DNA from 2 places in the Bradyrhizobium sp. NBAIM08 genome. Region 2 is predicted to be linked to the other one. Evidence: predicted binding sites of a transcription regulator. Region 2 holds the regulator's gene; the other holds the start of a gene.
What was found. The regulator PhoB, encoded in region 2, activates phosphate uptake and scavenging genes when phosphate is short. The targets are predictions, from matches to a motif close to TGTCATNNANCTGTCAT.
Positions count from the first base shown of each region.

Region 1 (7,917 bases), on a different contig from region 2:
CTCCGACGTGGTCGGCCGGCTCGGGGGCGACGAGTTCGCGCTGCTGCTCTGGAATCTCAGCGAGACCGATGCGAAGGTCAAGGCTGCGGCCTTGGAGCAGGCGATCGACGAATTGTCATTCGTTTTTCGCGGCCAGCACGTGACCGCGGGCGCCTCGGCCGGCGTCGCGCTGCTCGGTCCGCAATCCGGTGCAGGCCGCGCCCTGGAGGAGGCGGATGCCGCCATGTATGTGCGCAAGGCGAGCCGCCGGCACGAGCCGCGGATCAGGCTGGTCGGCGGCGAGCGCTAGTCTAGAGGGTGGCAAGATCTTCCGGCACGGTGCCGAACTTGCGCAGCAGCGTCGCGTCGCCGAATTCGCCGGTCATGGGATCGCCGCTGCGGCTGAACGCGATCGCGCCGATATGGCCGGCGCCGCGCGCCAGCATCTCTGCGCGTCGCAGCGCCGCCGTCGAGGACTGACACTCCTCTGCAGCGCCTGCGACGGGTGATCCGTCGTCATCGATCAAGAAGGGCATTGCAACGTAATAGGTCACATCCGACATGGCGTTGCTCCAAGGTTGAAGATTATGCGGCGCTGCTCTTGCTCCGCATCTTGCTGCGCGAGATCTCCGGAATGCAGCCGGCTGAAATCGCCGCCTGCAATTCCTCCAGCTCGGCTTCCAGATATTCGTTGGCCATGATCAGCGCCTTGATGGTGCTGCGCAGATTGCCGTCGCACATCGCGATCGCCTGATCGCAGGCCTGTTCGTAATGGCTGTTGTCGAAAAGGGCGGTTGCCGACATCTGCGTTGTCCTCGTGTGTTGTCCTTGAGCGTTCTCTGAGGTGTTGGGGCGCCCGCGAATGTTCCTATTTTGTTCTTATTGAGTCAAGCGGATTCGGAAGCGGCGGGGCGCCGCGCAAGACCGGCTCACGGTCAGGCGATGATGTCGGGGGTGATCTGGTCTTCGATGAATGCGATGCGGTCGCGCAACAACAGCTTGCGCTTCTTCAGGCGCTGTAACCGCAACAGGTCGGGGGCGGGCGATTGATGCAATGCATCGATCGCCGCATCGAGATCTCGGTGTTCCTGCTGCAACCGGGTGAGCTCGGCTTCGAGCTCACGCTCATCTTCATTGGTCATGTCTGCGGTGGCCGAAAACCGATAGGCGTGAGATCCGGGCTGTGGATGCCCTGTGGAAATTATCGTCCTTGCGCCGCGTGATCGCAAGCGATCTGCGATCCCTCGTCCCCGATCTCCAGCAACATATTTCTGCAGGGAGCTGCGGCGGTGCGTCGGCGTATTGATATCATGGATTTTTCCGGCGTGGTTCCCTTAGTCACGCTTCGTTACATATGAACTTTCAAAAATGACGCTGCAACGACGGATACCCATCGACAGGACGAATCGGTGATGTAGACTTGGTTGTCCGGATCGAATCCTAAAGGTTCAACCCTACCGAGGAGGTTTCGAATGACAATTCAGGCACATCTCGTTGAATTGGAACGGAAGCACAAACTTCTCGAAAACGAATTGCACGAAGCTCTCGTGCACCTTTCAACAGACGACCTGCAAATTGTTGAGTTGAAGCGCCGGAAGTTGATGGTCAAGGACCAGATCGAGCGTCTGAAGCAATCTGGCGACACGCTCCACTAGTAACCCCCGTGACAGTGTAGAGTTGATCACGTCCTTCACGCAGGGATGAGAGCATCCGTGCTCATCCCTGCTGCAAGGTGTGTACCGTGCAACACGGTTGTGCGGCGCTCACTCTTGCTTGGACCCGTGGCTCTCGACGCGCACACTTATCCGCTTCTCGAAACACTGTCGATATCTGCGAGCTCGGCGACGTGATCGGCGATCGCGAGCGAGGACGTCAGTCCCGGCGATTCGATGCCGAAGAGATTGATCAGGCCTGCAACGCCGTGATCGCGCGGGCCCTGCATCAAGAAATCCTGCGTGGCCACGGCCGGCGGCACGATCTTCGGGCGGATGCCCGAATAGCTCGGCATCAGCGCGCCGTCAGGCAGCGTCGGCCAGTATTTGCGGATCGCGGGATAGAAGCGCTCGGCGCGTGACGGATCGACCTCGTAGTCGATCGTCTCGATCCATTCGACGTCAGGCCCGAAGCGCGCCTGTCCTGCCATGTCCAGCGTCAAGTGCACCCCGAGGCCGCCGGGCTCGGGCACCGGATAGATCAGACGCGAGAACGGCGCCTTGGCGTTGCAGCTGAAGTAGTTTCCCTTGGCGAGATAGGCCGGCGGAATCCGGTCCAGCGGCATGCCGTCGATGTTGCGCGCCACATGCGTTGCCGACAGCCCCGCGGCGTTGACGAGGAGGTTGCATTGCAGCGTCATCGGTGCCTCGCCGCCGGCATCGATCTCGATGAGGCCGGCCGCCGCCTTGGCACGGATCAGCGGGGTGTGAAACGCGAAAGCTGCGCCGGCGTCCTCGGCTTCGCCGCGCAGCGAGAGCATGTAGGAATGGCTGTCGATGATGCCCGTCGACGGTGACAGCAGCGCGGCGTCGCAGGCGAGCGCCGGCTCCAGCGCGCGTGCGGCCTCGCCCGAGAGCAGCTGCATGTCGAGCACGCCGTTGGCCTCGGCATGCGCCTTGATCGATTGCAGCTTCTCGGTCTCCTTCGGGCTGGTCGCGACGATCAGCTTGCCGCAATTTTTGTGCGGGATGCCGCGCTCGGCGCAGTAGCGGTACAGCGCGTGCTTGCCTGCCACGCACATGCGCGCCATCCAGCTCCCGGCCCGGTAGTAGATGCCGGCATGGATCACCTCGCTGTTGCGCGAGGAGGTGACGGTGCCGATCGCCTCGGCTTCCTCGAGCACGATCACCTCGCGCCCGGCCTGGGCGAGCTTCCGGGCCACCGCGAGCCCGACCACGCCGGCTCCGATGACGACGCAATCGACCCTATCCATGGTTGTGCAGGATACCAGTTGGAAGCACCGGTGGCGCATGGTCCGGATGCGGCGGCGCAGGCGGGGCTTCCGTTAAGAAGTCGTTTATCATGTCAGGGCAATTGCCGCATTTTATGTCACATTATTCTGTTGTGCCCACAGGCGTTTACCCGATCCAAACCCGCGAGGCCAGACAATCCGACGTTGAAATCGCGGGTGGCTGATGGCTGAGAAGAACTGGCACGTGGGCAGCACGCTTTCGATTGCTGTGCACGCCCTCCTATGCCTGGCCGTTACGGGCGCGCCTGCGCGCGCCTTTGCGGCATCGGACAGCCTTGCCGTTCCGGGCGATCTCACCAGGCTTGATCCCGGCGTGATCTGGGAAGCCCTCATCGCGGGCATCGTGGTCTGCTCGTTCCTCGCCGCGATCGGGCTGTGGATCCATTCCTCGCTGCGCCGGTCCAGCCGTTTGCAGCTGCGTCGCAACGCCTTCATCTCCTCCGCCATGAACAACCTCAACCAGGGCGTGGTGATGACGGATGCGCAGCGCCGCGTCATCTTCTGCAATGACCGCTATCTAGAGATCTATGGCCTGACGCGATCCGACCTCCGGCCCAACATGACCGGTTGCGACATCCTGAGGCTGCGCCGCGAGCGCGGAGTGCTCGGCGTCACCGATGACGAATTTTACCGGAAGGCATCGAGCGCCAATGGCCTGACCACGGAACTGCCGGACGGACGGGCTATCCTGGTGAAGTATTTCGTGTTGCCGAACGGCGGCTCGGTGGCGACCCATCTCGACGTCACCGAGCAGCGCAACCTGTCGCGGCAGCTCGCCTCCACCAAGCAGTTCCTGGAATCGGTGCTCGATCATGTGCCGGCCTGCGTGGCGGCCAAGAACATCGAGGACGGCTGCTACATCTTCGCCAACAGCGCCTATGAGAAGTTCTGGGGATTGTCGCGGGACTTCGCCGTCGGCAGGAATGCACGGGAGCTGTTTGCGTCGGCCTCGGCGGCCAGCATCGAGGCCGCTGACCAGGCCGCGCTCAATTCGCCGGATGGCCAGCACCGCAATGAGTTCGAGGTGGATCGTGCCGGCGCGCGGCGCATGGTCGCCTCGATCCGGATCGTGGTCCGCAACGAGAGCAACAAGCCCGAATTTCTGCTCATCCTGTTCGAGGACATCACCGACCGCCGCTCGCTGTCGCAGGAGCTGGAGAGCACCAAGAAGTTCCTCGAGCTCGTGGTCGACAACATCCCGGTTGCGCTGATCGTGGAGCAGGTCAAGGACGGCCGCTATCTGCTCGCCAACCGCAGCGCGGAGACGATCCTCAACCGCAGGCGCGAGGAAGCCACCGGACTGACCGCGTCCGACATCTTCAACGCCAAGGAAGCCAAGCTGATCGTCGCGCGCGACGAGGCCGCGATCAAGAAGCGCGGGATGATCACCGAGGAGCATCCGATCTCCACCAAGGGCGGCCTGCGGCTGTTCCTGACCCGCCGCGCCACTGTGGTCAACGATGCCGGCGAGCCGCAATATCTGATCAAGACCCACGAGGACGTCACCGACCGCCGGCAGACCGAGTCGCGCATGGCGCACATGGCCTATCACGACGGCCTCACCGATCTGCCGAATCGCGCCGCCTTCCTGCAGGCTCTGACCCAGATGATCGAGGCTTGCGAGGGCACCGGCGAGGAGTTCGCCGTTCTCTGCGTCGACCTCGACGGCCTCAAGGAGGTCAACGACGTCTTCGGCCATGCGCTCGGCGACAAGCTCCTGATCGAGGTCGCCCATCGGCTCCAGGATTCCGCACGCGGCGGCGTGGTGGCGCGCCTGTCCGGGGACGAGTTCGGCCTGATCATCGACGGCAAGCAGCCCGAGGCCGGCCTCGCGCTGGCGCAGCAGATCGGCGAAGCCGTCGCGAAGGATTTTCAGATCGACGGCCGGCCGGTCCGCGCCGGCATCACCACGGGCATGTCGGTCTTTCCCCACAATGGCACCGATGGCGCCTCGCTGCTCGCCAATGCCGGCGCGGCGCTGTTCCGCGCCAAGCAGAAGTCGCGCGGCACGATCAGCCTCTACCAGCCCGAGATGGACCAGCAGATCCGCGACCGCCGCGTGCTGCACCAGGACCTCTCCATGGCGGTCAAGAACGGCGAGCTCTCGCTCGCCTTCCAGCCGCAGGGGGCCGCGGGCCACAGCGTCGCCGAGAGCGAGATCATCGGCTTCGAGGCGCTGGCGCGCTGGCAGCATCCGGTGCGCGGCCAGGTTTCGCCGGCCGAATTCATTCCCATCGCCGAGGAGAGCGGCCTCATCGTCGAGATGGGCGAGTGGATCCTGCGCGAGGCCTGCCGCGAGGCGGCGTCCTGGCCGAAGCCGCTGCAGGTCGCGGTCAATCTGTCGCCGGCGCAGTTCATGCACGGCGACGTGGTCGGCCTCGTCCATTCGATCCTGATCGAGACGGGCCTCGCACCCGGCCGGCTCGAGCTCGAGATCACCGAAGGTGTTCTGATCGAGGATTTCGATCGCGGCCTTGCGCTGCTGCGCCGCCTGAAGGCGCTCGGCGTGCGCATCTCCATGGACGATTTCGGCAGCGGCTATTCTTCGCTGAGCTATCTCCAGGCGTTCCCGTTCGACAAGATCAAGATCGACCGCGCCTTCATCATCAATCTCGGCCGCAACCCGCAATCGGCGGCGATCGTGCGCGCCGTCATCGACCTCGGCCACGGCCTCGAAATGTCGATCATCGCCGAGGGCGTCGAGACGCTCGACCAGCTCGCCTTCCTCGCCAAGGAAGGCTGTGACGGGGTGCAGGGCTATCTGCTCGGCAAGCCCTTGCCGATCGGCAAATATGCCGGGCTGGTCGGCCGCGCCGAAGCCATGGAGCTTGCGCTGAAGACCGGTTAGAGCGTCTTCGAGCGAAGTGGACACCGGCTCGCGTCAAGAAAATGCGTCAGAATACGAATCTAGAGCAACCGTTCCGATTTCATCGGAACGGAAATGGCTCTAGTGATGGGAGCGCTCGCTCCCATTCGACGGCTTCATGGCGGACTACGACCTCGCGATCATCGGCGGCGGCCTGAACGGCGTCAGCATCGCCCGCGATGCGGCGGGGCGCGGCCTGCGCGTGATCCTGTTCGAGCAGGGCGATCTCGCCGGCGCAGCGTCGTCGGCAACACCGCGGCTGATCCACGGCGATCTCTCGGTGCTGGAGCGCCGCGGCTTTTGGCGGGTGCGCCGGGCACTGGCCGAGCGCCGGACCTGGCTCGCCATCGCGCCGCATCTGGTGCGGCCGATGCGTTTCGTGATTCCTGCACATGTGGACGAGCGTCCGCCGTGGCTGCTGCGGGCCGGCCTGTTTCTTTATGACGTCCTCGCCGGCCGGAGCGGCCTGCCCGGATCGACGACCCTCGACATCACCCATCACCCGGTCGGCAACGCGCTGAAGCGCCCGTTCGGCACGGCGTTCGAATATTCGGACTGTATCGTCGACGATTCCCGCCTTGTCGTGCTCACGGCGCTGGACGCCGCCGAGCGTGGTGCGACGATCCGGACCGGGGCGCGCTGCGTGCGTGCCGACCGAACCGACATCTGGCGGCTCGCCGTGGTCGATCGCGGCCACCGCCGCTCCGTTACAGCAAGGGCGCTGGCCAATACCAGTGGCGGCTGGACCTCGATCGTCGCGGAGACCGTCCTGCGCCAGCCGCAGCCCGCCGCCACGGCCATGCAGATGAGCCAGATCATCGTGCCCAGGCTGTTCGATTCAGACAATGTCTACGTGTTCCAGAACAGCGACGGCCGACTGATCTTCGCAAGCCCGTTTGAGCGCGCGTTCACGCTGATCGGCACAGTCACGCACGATTTCACCGGCGACCCCGCCATCGTGGCGGTGCGAGGGGCCGATGTCGGTTATCTCTGCGAAGCGGCGAGCCGCTACTTCCGCGAGCGCGTCGCCCCGACCGACGTGGTCCGGGCGGTCTGCGGCGTCAATCTGAGGCCGGCGTCCGCGCGGCAACGCGAGGGCACAACCCTGTTCCACGCGCGCCGGCGCAAGGCACCGCTGATCACGATGTTCGGCGACGACCTCACCACCGCGCGCCGGCGCGCCGAGCGGGCGGTGACAAGGCTGACGCCGTTCTATCCGATGTCGCCGCCCTGGACCGCCGGCGCAGCGCTGCCAGGTGGAGATTTCGCCTGGGATCGTTTCGACACCGAGGTCGACCTCGCACGCGAGCGCTGGCGATTTCTGTCCGAGCCGGAAGCCCAGCGCCTGGTCGGGGCCTACGGCTCGCGATTGGCGGCCGTGCTCGGTGAAGCAAGCACGCGCAAAGAGCTTGGCCCAGCCTTCGGTCCCGAACTGACCGGCGCGGAGGTGCGATATCTCATGACCTGCGAGTGGGCGCGTTTTCCGGATGACGTTCTGTGGCGCCGTTCCAAGCTGGGCCTGACAATGCCTGCGGCGGACCACGACGCGCTGGCGGCGTTCATGGCGGATCTGAGCCGGTCACTGGTGTAGCCCGGATGGAGCGAAGCGAAATCCGGGAGAGTCTCTGCGCCGGCGAACAGCCCCGGATTCCGCTTCGCTCCATCCGGGCTACGGCGGCGCGATGTAAGTTTTCCCCGAACCGGTTGAGCAAAAGCCAATCGGCCGCTAGCGTGCGGCGGAATCGGGGTTGTCAGGGACCATGGCGGAAGAATTGCCCGGGATGAACGTTGCGGCTGAAGCGGCTGGCGGGGACGCATGTCCGGCGGCCGGCCAGCCGCTGCTGCGCATCGAGGGCGTCGCCAAGACCTTTGACACGTTCCGCGCCGTCGACGGCGTGTCGCTCGATATCAAGGCCGGCGAGTTCTTCGCGCTGCTCGGCCCGAGCGGCTGCGGCAAGACCACGCTCTTGCGCATGCTCGCGGGCCTCGAGGCGCCGGACGAGGGGCGTATCCTGCTGGGCGGCAAGGATATCGCGCAGGCGCTGCCGCATGAGCGCCCGATCAACATGATGTTCCAGAACTATGCACTGTTCCCGCATCTGTCGGT
Region 1 covers NZ_JADYVR010000003.1:120,439-128,355, forward strand. The annotation lists gene I6F37_RS11410 (GGDEF domain-containing protein) at 1-289, shown strand, start outside; gene I6F37_RS11415 (hypothetical protein) at 291-542, opposite strand; gene I6F37_RS11420 (hypothetical protein) at 565-783, opposite strand; gene I6F37_RS11425 (YdcH family protein) at 915-1,121, opposite strand; gene I6F37_RS11430 (YdcH family protein) at 1,452-1,634, shown strand; gene I6F37_RS11435 (NAD(P)/FAD-dependent oxidoreductase) at 1,781-2,905, opposite strand; gene I6F37_RS11440 (EAL domain-containing protein) at 3,108-5,792, shown strand; gene I6F37_RS11445 (glycerol-3-phosphate dehydrogenase) at 5,929-7,401, shown strand; gene I6F37_RS11450 (ABC transporter ATP-binding protein) at 7,571-7,917, shown strand, end outside.
Region 1: the regulator PhoB is predicted to act here: its motif matches at 1,348-1,364, upstream of I6F37_RS11430 (YdcH family protein).

Region 2 (7,917 bases):
ATGACGATCGATCACGGAGGCAAGCTTCTGCTTGAGCAGCAGCGACATCTTCTGCACGTGGTCGAAGAAGCCGGGCTTGAGCATGACGTCGAGCATGGCATTGGCAGCCGAGATCGCGAGCGGATTGCCGCCGAAGGTCGAGCCGTGCGAGCCGGGCCCCATGCCGGCCGCCGCGTCCGCGGTCGCCAGCACCGCGCCGATCGGAAAGCCGCCGCCGAGCGCCTTGGCGAGCGACATCACATCCGGTGTGACGCCGGTGCGCTTGTAGGCAAAGAGCTCGCCGGTGCGGCCCATGCCGGTCTGCACCTCGTCGAAGGCGAGCAACAGGCCGCGCTCGTTACAGAGTTCGCGCAGCGCCCTCAGGAAGGCGTGAGGTGCAGAACGAACGCCACCCTCGCCCTGGATCGGCTCGATGAGAATGCCGGCGGTGTGCGGACCAATCGCCTTCTTCACGGCGTCGAGGTCGCCGTGCGGCACCTGATCGAAGCCGTCCATCGGCGGACCGAAGCCCTCGAGATATTTCGCAGAGCCGGTGGCGGCGAGCGTCGCCAGCGTGCGGCCATGGAAGGCACCCTCGAAGGTGATCATGCGGTAACGCTCCGGATGCCCCTTGGAGAAGTGATGGTGGCGCACCAGCTTGATCACGCCTTCCAGCGCCTCGGCGCCGGAATTGCAGAAGAACACGAAGTCCGCAAAGCTCTCATTGCAGAGGCGGCTTGCGAGCTTCTCGCCGTCAGGGCTCTGGAACAGGTTCGACATGTGCCAGAGCTTGGTCGCCTGCTCCTGCAACGCCTTGACCAGCGCGGGATGGACATGGCCGAGCGCATTCACCGCGACACCCGAGGTGAAATCGAGATAGCGATCGCCGTTGGTCGCGATCAGCCAGCAGCCTTCGCCGCGCTCGAAACCGAGGTCGGCCCTGGCGAAAACGGGGAGCAAATGCGGCGCTGCGCTGTTAGTCATGACGTCACTTGAATGTTGCGGACGGCGTGAGGCATGCATTGCGCGACGCACCATCGACCGGCCCCGGAAAACGAAACGTGCCGCCTTTTAAGGGCGGCACGTGGCACTATCTTATGCCTGGCAAGACGGGTGTCAATGCCGCCCGGAAAGCCTCGCGAAACGCTGATTCCGTAGTCTTGCGGTGCCGATTTTGCGGGTTTTTCACCACGGAACATGTGGAAGCGAGTCGGCGGACTCTTGCGCGGGAGTCACGCCATATTGTAGCGTTTGGACTGTCAGATACGACATCTCGTGCAGCAGTTCTGATCCCAGAAGTCCTCATGTACCGGCGTAAACGTTCGGGCGGCTTGAGCGCGCCCGGCGAGCCTTAAGGGATTCTGACGGCACGGGTTTTTCAAGGCTAAAGCATTCGCTGCGAAGGCCCCAGGATGGCAGGCGCGCAGCGAGGGAAAGGGTGCAATGACGGTTTTGACCTGGTCCGATGATCGCGTCGAGCAGCTGAAGAAGCTCTGGGAGGCCGGACTTTCGGCCAGCCAGATCGCGGCGGAGCTCGGCAATGTGACCCGCAATGCCGTGATCGGCAAGGTGCACCGGCTCGGCCTGTCCGGCCGCGCCAAGAGCCCTTCATCGGCAGCGCCGCGGCCGCGCAAGGCACGGCCCGCGCAGCATATGATGCGGGTGACCCGCCCCGTCGCGCGCGGCAACACCGCGTTGGCGCAGGCCTTCGAGGTCGAGTTGGAAGCCGAGCCGGTTACCTACGACAACGTGGTGCCGATGAGCCAGCGGCTGTCGCTGCTGGAATTGAACGAGGCGACCTGCCACTGGCCGGTCGGCGATCCCTCGAGCCCGGATTTCTTCTTCTGCGGCGGCAAGGCGCTCTCCGGCCTGCCCTATTGTGCCCAGCATTCGCGCGTGGCCTATCAGCCCGCAGCGGATCGCCGTCGCGCAGCACCGAAACCGGGCACGCGGTGAGCTTGCGGAATTCCCTGATCGCCAAGCTTTGATCGCCAAGCTTGATCGCCAAGACTGCAGCCGTCACACGATGACGGCTCCCAATCGCTCGGTGTCATCCCCGCGAAGGCGGGGATCCGTAACCGCGGGGCGCAATCGTTGCGCGAGATGGTCACTCCGAGTCTTCGCCAAACCACGTCCTGTGGCTAATCGCGAACAGCGCAAGCGCTCGCGCTGAGATCCCGGGCTGGCGCTGCGCGCGCCCCGGGATGACGGCCGAGATCGGCGCCGCAGTTCGCCAAACCAGCTGTCGCTGGCGCCTTACGTCTGCTCAGCCTTCGCGAAGCGATCGTCCAGCGCGTAGCCGGCGCCGCGGACGGTGCGGATCGGGTCCTGCTCGCGGCCAAGGTTGAGCAGCTTGCGCAGGCGGCCGATATGGACGTCGACGGTGCGCTCGTCGATGTAGATGTCGCGGCCCCAGACGCTGTCGAGCAGCTGCTCGCGCGAGAACACGCGGCCGGGATGCTCCAGGAAGAACTCCAGCAGGCGATATTCGGTCGGACCGAGATCGATCGGCCGGCCCGAGCGCGCCACGCGGCGCTTGTCGCGGTCGAGCTCGATATCGCCATAGGCGAGCACGGTGGCGAGGCGCTCGGGACTCGCACGCCTGAGCAGGCCCTTCACGCGCGCAAGCAGCTCCGGCACCGAGAACGGCTTGACGATATAATCATCCGCGCCGGTCGCGAGCCCGCGCACCCGTTCGCTCTCCTCGCCGCGCGCGGTGAGCATGATGATCGGCAGCTGCTTGGTCTCGGGGCGGGTCCGAAGCCGCCGGCACAGCTCGATGCCTGACAGGCCCGGCAGCATCCAGTCGAGCACGATCAGATCGGGAATGTGCTCCTTGAGGCGGGTGTCGGCGTCATCGCCGCGCATCACCGTCTCGACGTCATAGCCGTCGCCTTCGAGGTTGTAGCGAAGAAGCTCGGTGAGAGCTTCCTCGTCCTCAACCACCATAATGCGTGCGCCCATGTGGTCGTAGCTCCTTAAGTCGTCAGGTGTTCGGCACCGTCGTGGCGAAGGTCGTCATGTCGCCCTTCGGCCGCTTGTCGGTGATCGCCTGGCCCTCGATCATGTAGAACACGGTCTCGGCGATGTTGGTGGCGTGGTCGCCGATCCGCTCGATGTTCTTGGCACAGAACATCAGGTGGATGCAGAACGAGATGTTGCGCGGATCCTCCATCATGTAGGTGAGGAGCTCGCGGAACAGCGAGGTGCAGATGGCGTCGACTTCTTCGTCGCCCTTCCACACCGCCATCGCCGCCGGCAGGTCGTGCGCGGCATAGGCGTCCAGCACCGACTTGACCTGCTGCTGCACGAGGTCGGTCATGTGCTCCAGGCCGCGGAACAGCTTGAGCGGATGGAAATCCGTCTCCAGCGCCGCGACGCGCTTGCCCATGTTCTTGGCGAGATCGCCGATGCGCTCGAGATCGGTCGCAACGCGCATCGCGCCGACGATCTCGCGCAGGTCGACGGCCATCGGCTGGCGGCGGGCGATGGTGAGCACGGCGCGCTCCTCGATGCGCTTCTGCAGCGCGTCGAGCTCGACGTCGGTGGCGACGACGCGCTGGCCGAGCGCGACGTCGCGGCGGATCAGCGCGTCGACGGAATCGACGATCATGCGCTCGGCGATGCCGCCCATCTCGGCGACCAGGCGGGTGAGCTCCTGAAGGTCGCTGTCGAAAGCCTTTACGGTATGTTCAGAACCCATGTTCCGTCTCCTCAGCCGAACCGGCCGGTGATGTAATCCTGCGTGCGCCGATCGCTCGGCGACGTGAAGATCTTGCTGGTGTCGTCGAACTCGATCAACTCGCCGAGATACATGAAGGCGGTCTTGTCGGAAACGCGCGCCGCCTGCTGCATGTTGTGGGTGACGATCGCGATCGTGTAGTTCTCGGACAATTCCTGGATCAGCTCCTCGACCTTGGCGGTCGAGATCGGGTCGAGCGCCGAGCAGGGCTCGTCAAACAGGATCACCTCGGGCCGCACCGCGACGGTGCGGGCGATGCAGAGGCGCTGCTGCTGGCCGCCGGAGAGCGACAGGCCGGAGGCATTGAGCTTGTCCTTGACCTCGTTCCACAGCGCGCCACCGCGCAGCGCCTTCTCGACGCGGTCGTCCATCTCGGACTTGGAGATCTTCTCATAGAGACGAATGCCGAAGGCGATGTTCTCGTAGATCGTCATCGGGAACGGCGTCGGCTTCTGGAACACCATGCCGACCCGGGCGCGGAGCAGGTTGAGGTCGAGCTTGGGGTCGAGGATGTTGGTATGGTCGAGCAACAGCTGACCGTCGGCGCGCTGGCCCGGATAGAGATCGTACATCCGGTTGAAGATGCGCAGCAGGGTGGACTTGCCGCAGCCGGACGGGCCGATGAACGCCGTGACGCGGTTGGTGCCGAGCGCCAGGTTGATGTTCTTCAGCGCGTGGTGGTCGCCGTAGTAGAAGTTGAGGTTGCGCGCCGTGACCTTGGCGGGCGCCTCGGGCAGGGGCTGCGAGCCGGGATGAACGGACGGTGCGCTGACGGAAACAGACATTTCACTCATTTTGCAGTCCTCTCGGCGCCAAGGATGCGCGCGCCAATGTTAAGGGCAAGCACGGTCAGGGTGATCAACAGCGCGCCGCTCCAGGCGAGTTGCTTCCAATACTCGTAGGGGCTCTGCACGAAGTTGTTGATGGTGACAGGCAGGTTCGCCATCGTCTTGTTCAGGCCGAGGCTGAAGAACTGGTTCGACAGCGCCGTGAACAACAGCGGAGCGGTCTCGCCGGCGACGCGGGCGGTCGCCAGCAGCACGCCGGTGATGAGGCCGGAGCGCGCGGCACGATAGGCGATGCGCTTGATCACCAGCGAGCGCGGCAGGCCGAGCGCGCTGGCAGCTTCGCGCAACGGATTCGGCACCAGCAGTAGCATGTCTTCGGTGGTGCGCACGACGACCGGGATCACGATGACGGCAAGCGCCAGCGCGCCCGCAATCGCCGAGAAGCCGCGCATCGGCACCACCACCGCGCCATAGATGAAGAGGCCGATGATGATCGAGGGTGCCGACAGGAGAATGTCGTTGATGAAGCGGATCACCGAGGTCAGCTTGTCGTTGCGGCCGTACTCGGCGAGATAGGTGCCGGCGAACAGGCCGAGCGGCGCGCCGATGCCGACGCCGATCACGGTCATGATCAACGAGCCGACGATGGCGTTGCGCAGGCCGCCCTCGGTCGATCCGGGCGGCGGCGTGTCAGCTGTGAAGACCTGGAGGTTGAGCCCGGCCAGGCCGTTGTAGAGCAGCGTGACCAGGATCAGCGCGAGCCAGGTGACGCCGAAGGCGGCGGCTGCGATGCAGAGGCCGCGAATGACGATGTCCCAGCGGCGGCGGCGCGAATAGATCGGGTTCATGGCTTCACTTCCCGGCCTTGGTTTCGAGGCGCAGCAGCATCAAACGGGCGGCAGCGAGCACGAAGAACGTCAGCACGAACAGCAGGAGGCCGAGCAGGATCAGGCCGGACTGGTGCAGGCCGTCGCTCTCGGCAAATTCGGAGGCGATCGCCGCCGAAATCGTCGTGCCCGGCGCGAAGATCGACGAGGAGATCCGGAACGAGTTGCCGATGATGAAGGTCACCGCCATGGTCTCGCCGAGCGCCCGGCCCAGCGCCAGCATGACGCCTCCGATGATGCCGACGCGGGTGTAGGGGATCACCACGCTGCGGACGACCTCCCAGGTGGTGCAGCCGACGCCGTAGGCGGCTTCCTTCAGCACCGGCGGCACCGTCTTGAACACGTCGACCGAAATCGAGGTGATGAAGGGCAGCACCATGATGGCGAGGATCAGCGCGGCGTTGAACAGGCTGAGATAGGACGGGGGCCCTGCGAAGATCGCGCCCAGCACGGGGACGCCGTCGAACACCCTGATCATGAAAGGCTGGAAGGTGTTGGCCAGGAACGGGCCGAGCACGAAGAAGCCCCACATGCCGTAGATGATCGAGGGGATGCCGGCGAGCAGCTCAACCGCCATGCCGATCGGGCGCCGCAGCCATTGCGGGCAGAGCTCGGTGAGGAAGATCGCAATGCCGAGACCGACGGGAATGGCGATCAGCATCGCGATGAAGGAGGTGACGAGCGTGCCGTAGATCGGCCCGAGCGCGCCGAGCACCGGCGGATCGGCCGAGGGCGCCCAGCGCTGCGTCCACAGGAAGGAGATGCCGAACTCCTGGATCGCCGGGAAGGCGCCGACGATCAGCGAGATGATGATGCCGCCGAGGATCAGCAGCACCGAGATCGCGGACAACCGCGTGATCCAGTAGAAGGTGACGTCGCCGAGCTTGAACGCGCTCAAGGCCTTGGCGCGATCATATGGACCGGCAGCATCAATCACATTGCTCTCAACAGCCATCTCAGCCACGCCGATCCCCTATACCCGTTTTATTTACGCTTGTTGTTGGTGGCGCGCTCCGGATGCGGCAGGAGGCCGATCCGGAGCGGAGATCTTGCAGCGTCCCGGAACCGTGTCCGGGACACATATAGCGCCTTAGCTCTTGATCTCGGCAGCCCAGGTCTTCTCGATCTGCTGGACGACGCTGTCCGGCATCGGAATGTAGTCGAGCTCCTCGGCCATCTTGCCGCCGTTCTTGAAGGCCCAGCGGAAGAACTTGATCGCTTCCTGCGCGGCCGCCTTGTCGGTGGCGGACTTGTGCATGAGGATGAAGGTCGCCGCCGTGATCGGCCAGGACTTCTCGCCGGGCTGCTCGGTCAGGATGACGTAATAGCCGGGAGCCTTGGACCAATCGGCGTTGGAGGCGGCCGCCTGGAAGGCCTCGACGGTCGGCTGCACCGGCTTGCCGGCCTTGTTGACGAGACCGGTGTGGGTGAGCTTGTTCTGCTTGGCATAGGCGTATTCGACATAGCCGATCGAGTTCTTGGTCTGGCTGATGTTGCCCGACACACCCTCGTTGCCCTTGGCGCCGACGCCGACCGGCCACTCGACCGCGGTGCCCTCGCCGACCTTGCTCTTCCAGTCCGCGCTGGCCTTGGAGAGATAGTTGGTGAAGTTGAAGGTGGTGCCCGAGCCGTCCGAACGACGGACCACGGTGATGGCCTCTGACGGCAGCTTCGCGCTGGGATTGAGCTTCTTGATCGCGGCATCGTCCCACTTGGTGATCTTGCCGAGATAGATGTTGGCCAGGGTCTCGCCGTCGAAAACCAGCTCGCCCGGCTTCACGCCCTCGATATTGACGACGGGGACGATGGCACCCATCACCATCGGCCACTGGACGAGGCCGTCCTTCTCGAGCTGCTCGGCCTTGAGCGGCGCGTCGGTGGCGCCGAAGGTCACGGTCTTGGCCTGGATCTGCTTGATGCCACCACCCGAGCCGATCGACTGGTAGTTCAGACCGTTGCCGGTCTCCTTTTTGTAGGCGTCAGCCCACTTCGAATAGATCGGGAACGGGAACGTCGCGCCGGCACCGGTGATGTCGGCCGCAAAGGCTACCGTCGTCGATGCGGCGACCAAGCCGGCAGCGACCATGGTTTTGAGGAAATTCATGCTGGTCTCCATACAGGGGAGCGAAGCGCCATCCGCGCCCGATCGCGCTCCCCGCGCCGCCGCTTTAGGGGCGGTCGGCTGTGCTTTTACGAAGGTTTCGTGACAGTTGGATGACGAAACCAAGCAATTGAAATTGCTTGCGTTTCCGATCAAGCCGGAGTCTTGATCTGGGGAAAACAGGCGGTGAAAGTGGCGCCCTGCCTGGGCACGCTTTCGATCAAAAGGCGGCCGCGATGACGGTTAAGGATATGTTTCACCAACGATAACCCGAGCCCGGTGCCGCCTTGCGAGCGGCTGTCGCCGACGTCGACCCGGTAGAAGCGCTCCGTCAGACGCGGCAGGTGCTCCGGCGCGATGCCCGGGCCGAAATCGCGGACCATGACCCGGATTTCCTGAGTTCCGTCAGCGGCGGCGCTC
Region 2 covers NZ_JADYVR010000009.1:185,336-193,252, forward strand. The annotation lists gene I6F37_RS27875 (aspartate aminotransferase family protein) at 1-963, opposite strand, end outside; gene I6F37_RS27880 (GcrA family cell cycle regulator) at 1,423-1,935, shown strand; gene phoB (phosphate regulon transcriptional regulator PhoB) at 2,236-2,943, opposite strand; gene phoU (phosphate signaling complex protein PhoU) at 2,966-3,682, opposite strand; gene pstB (phosphate ABC transporter ATP-binding protein PstB) at 3,694-4,515, opposite strand; gene pstA (phosphate ABC transporter permease PstA) at 4,512-5,357, opposite strand; gene pstC (phosphate ABC transporter permease subunit PstC) at 5,362-6,351, opposite strand; gene pstS (phosphate ABC transporter substrate-binding protein PstS) at 6,487-7,500, opposite strand; gene I6F37_RS27915 (ATP-binding protein) at 7,650-7,917, opposite strand, start outside.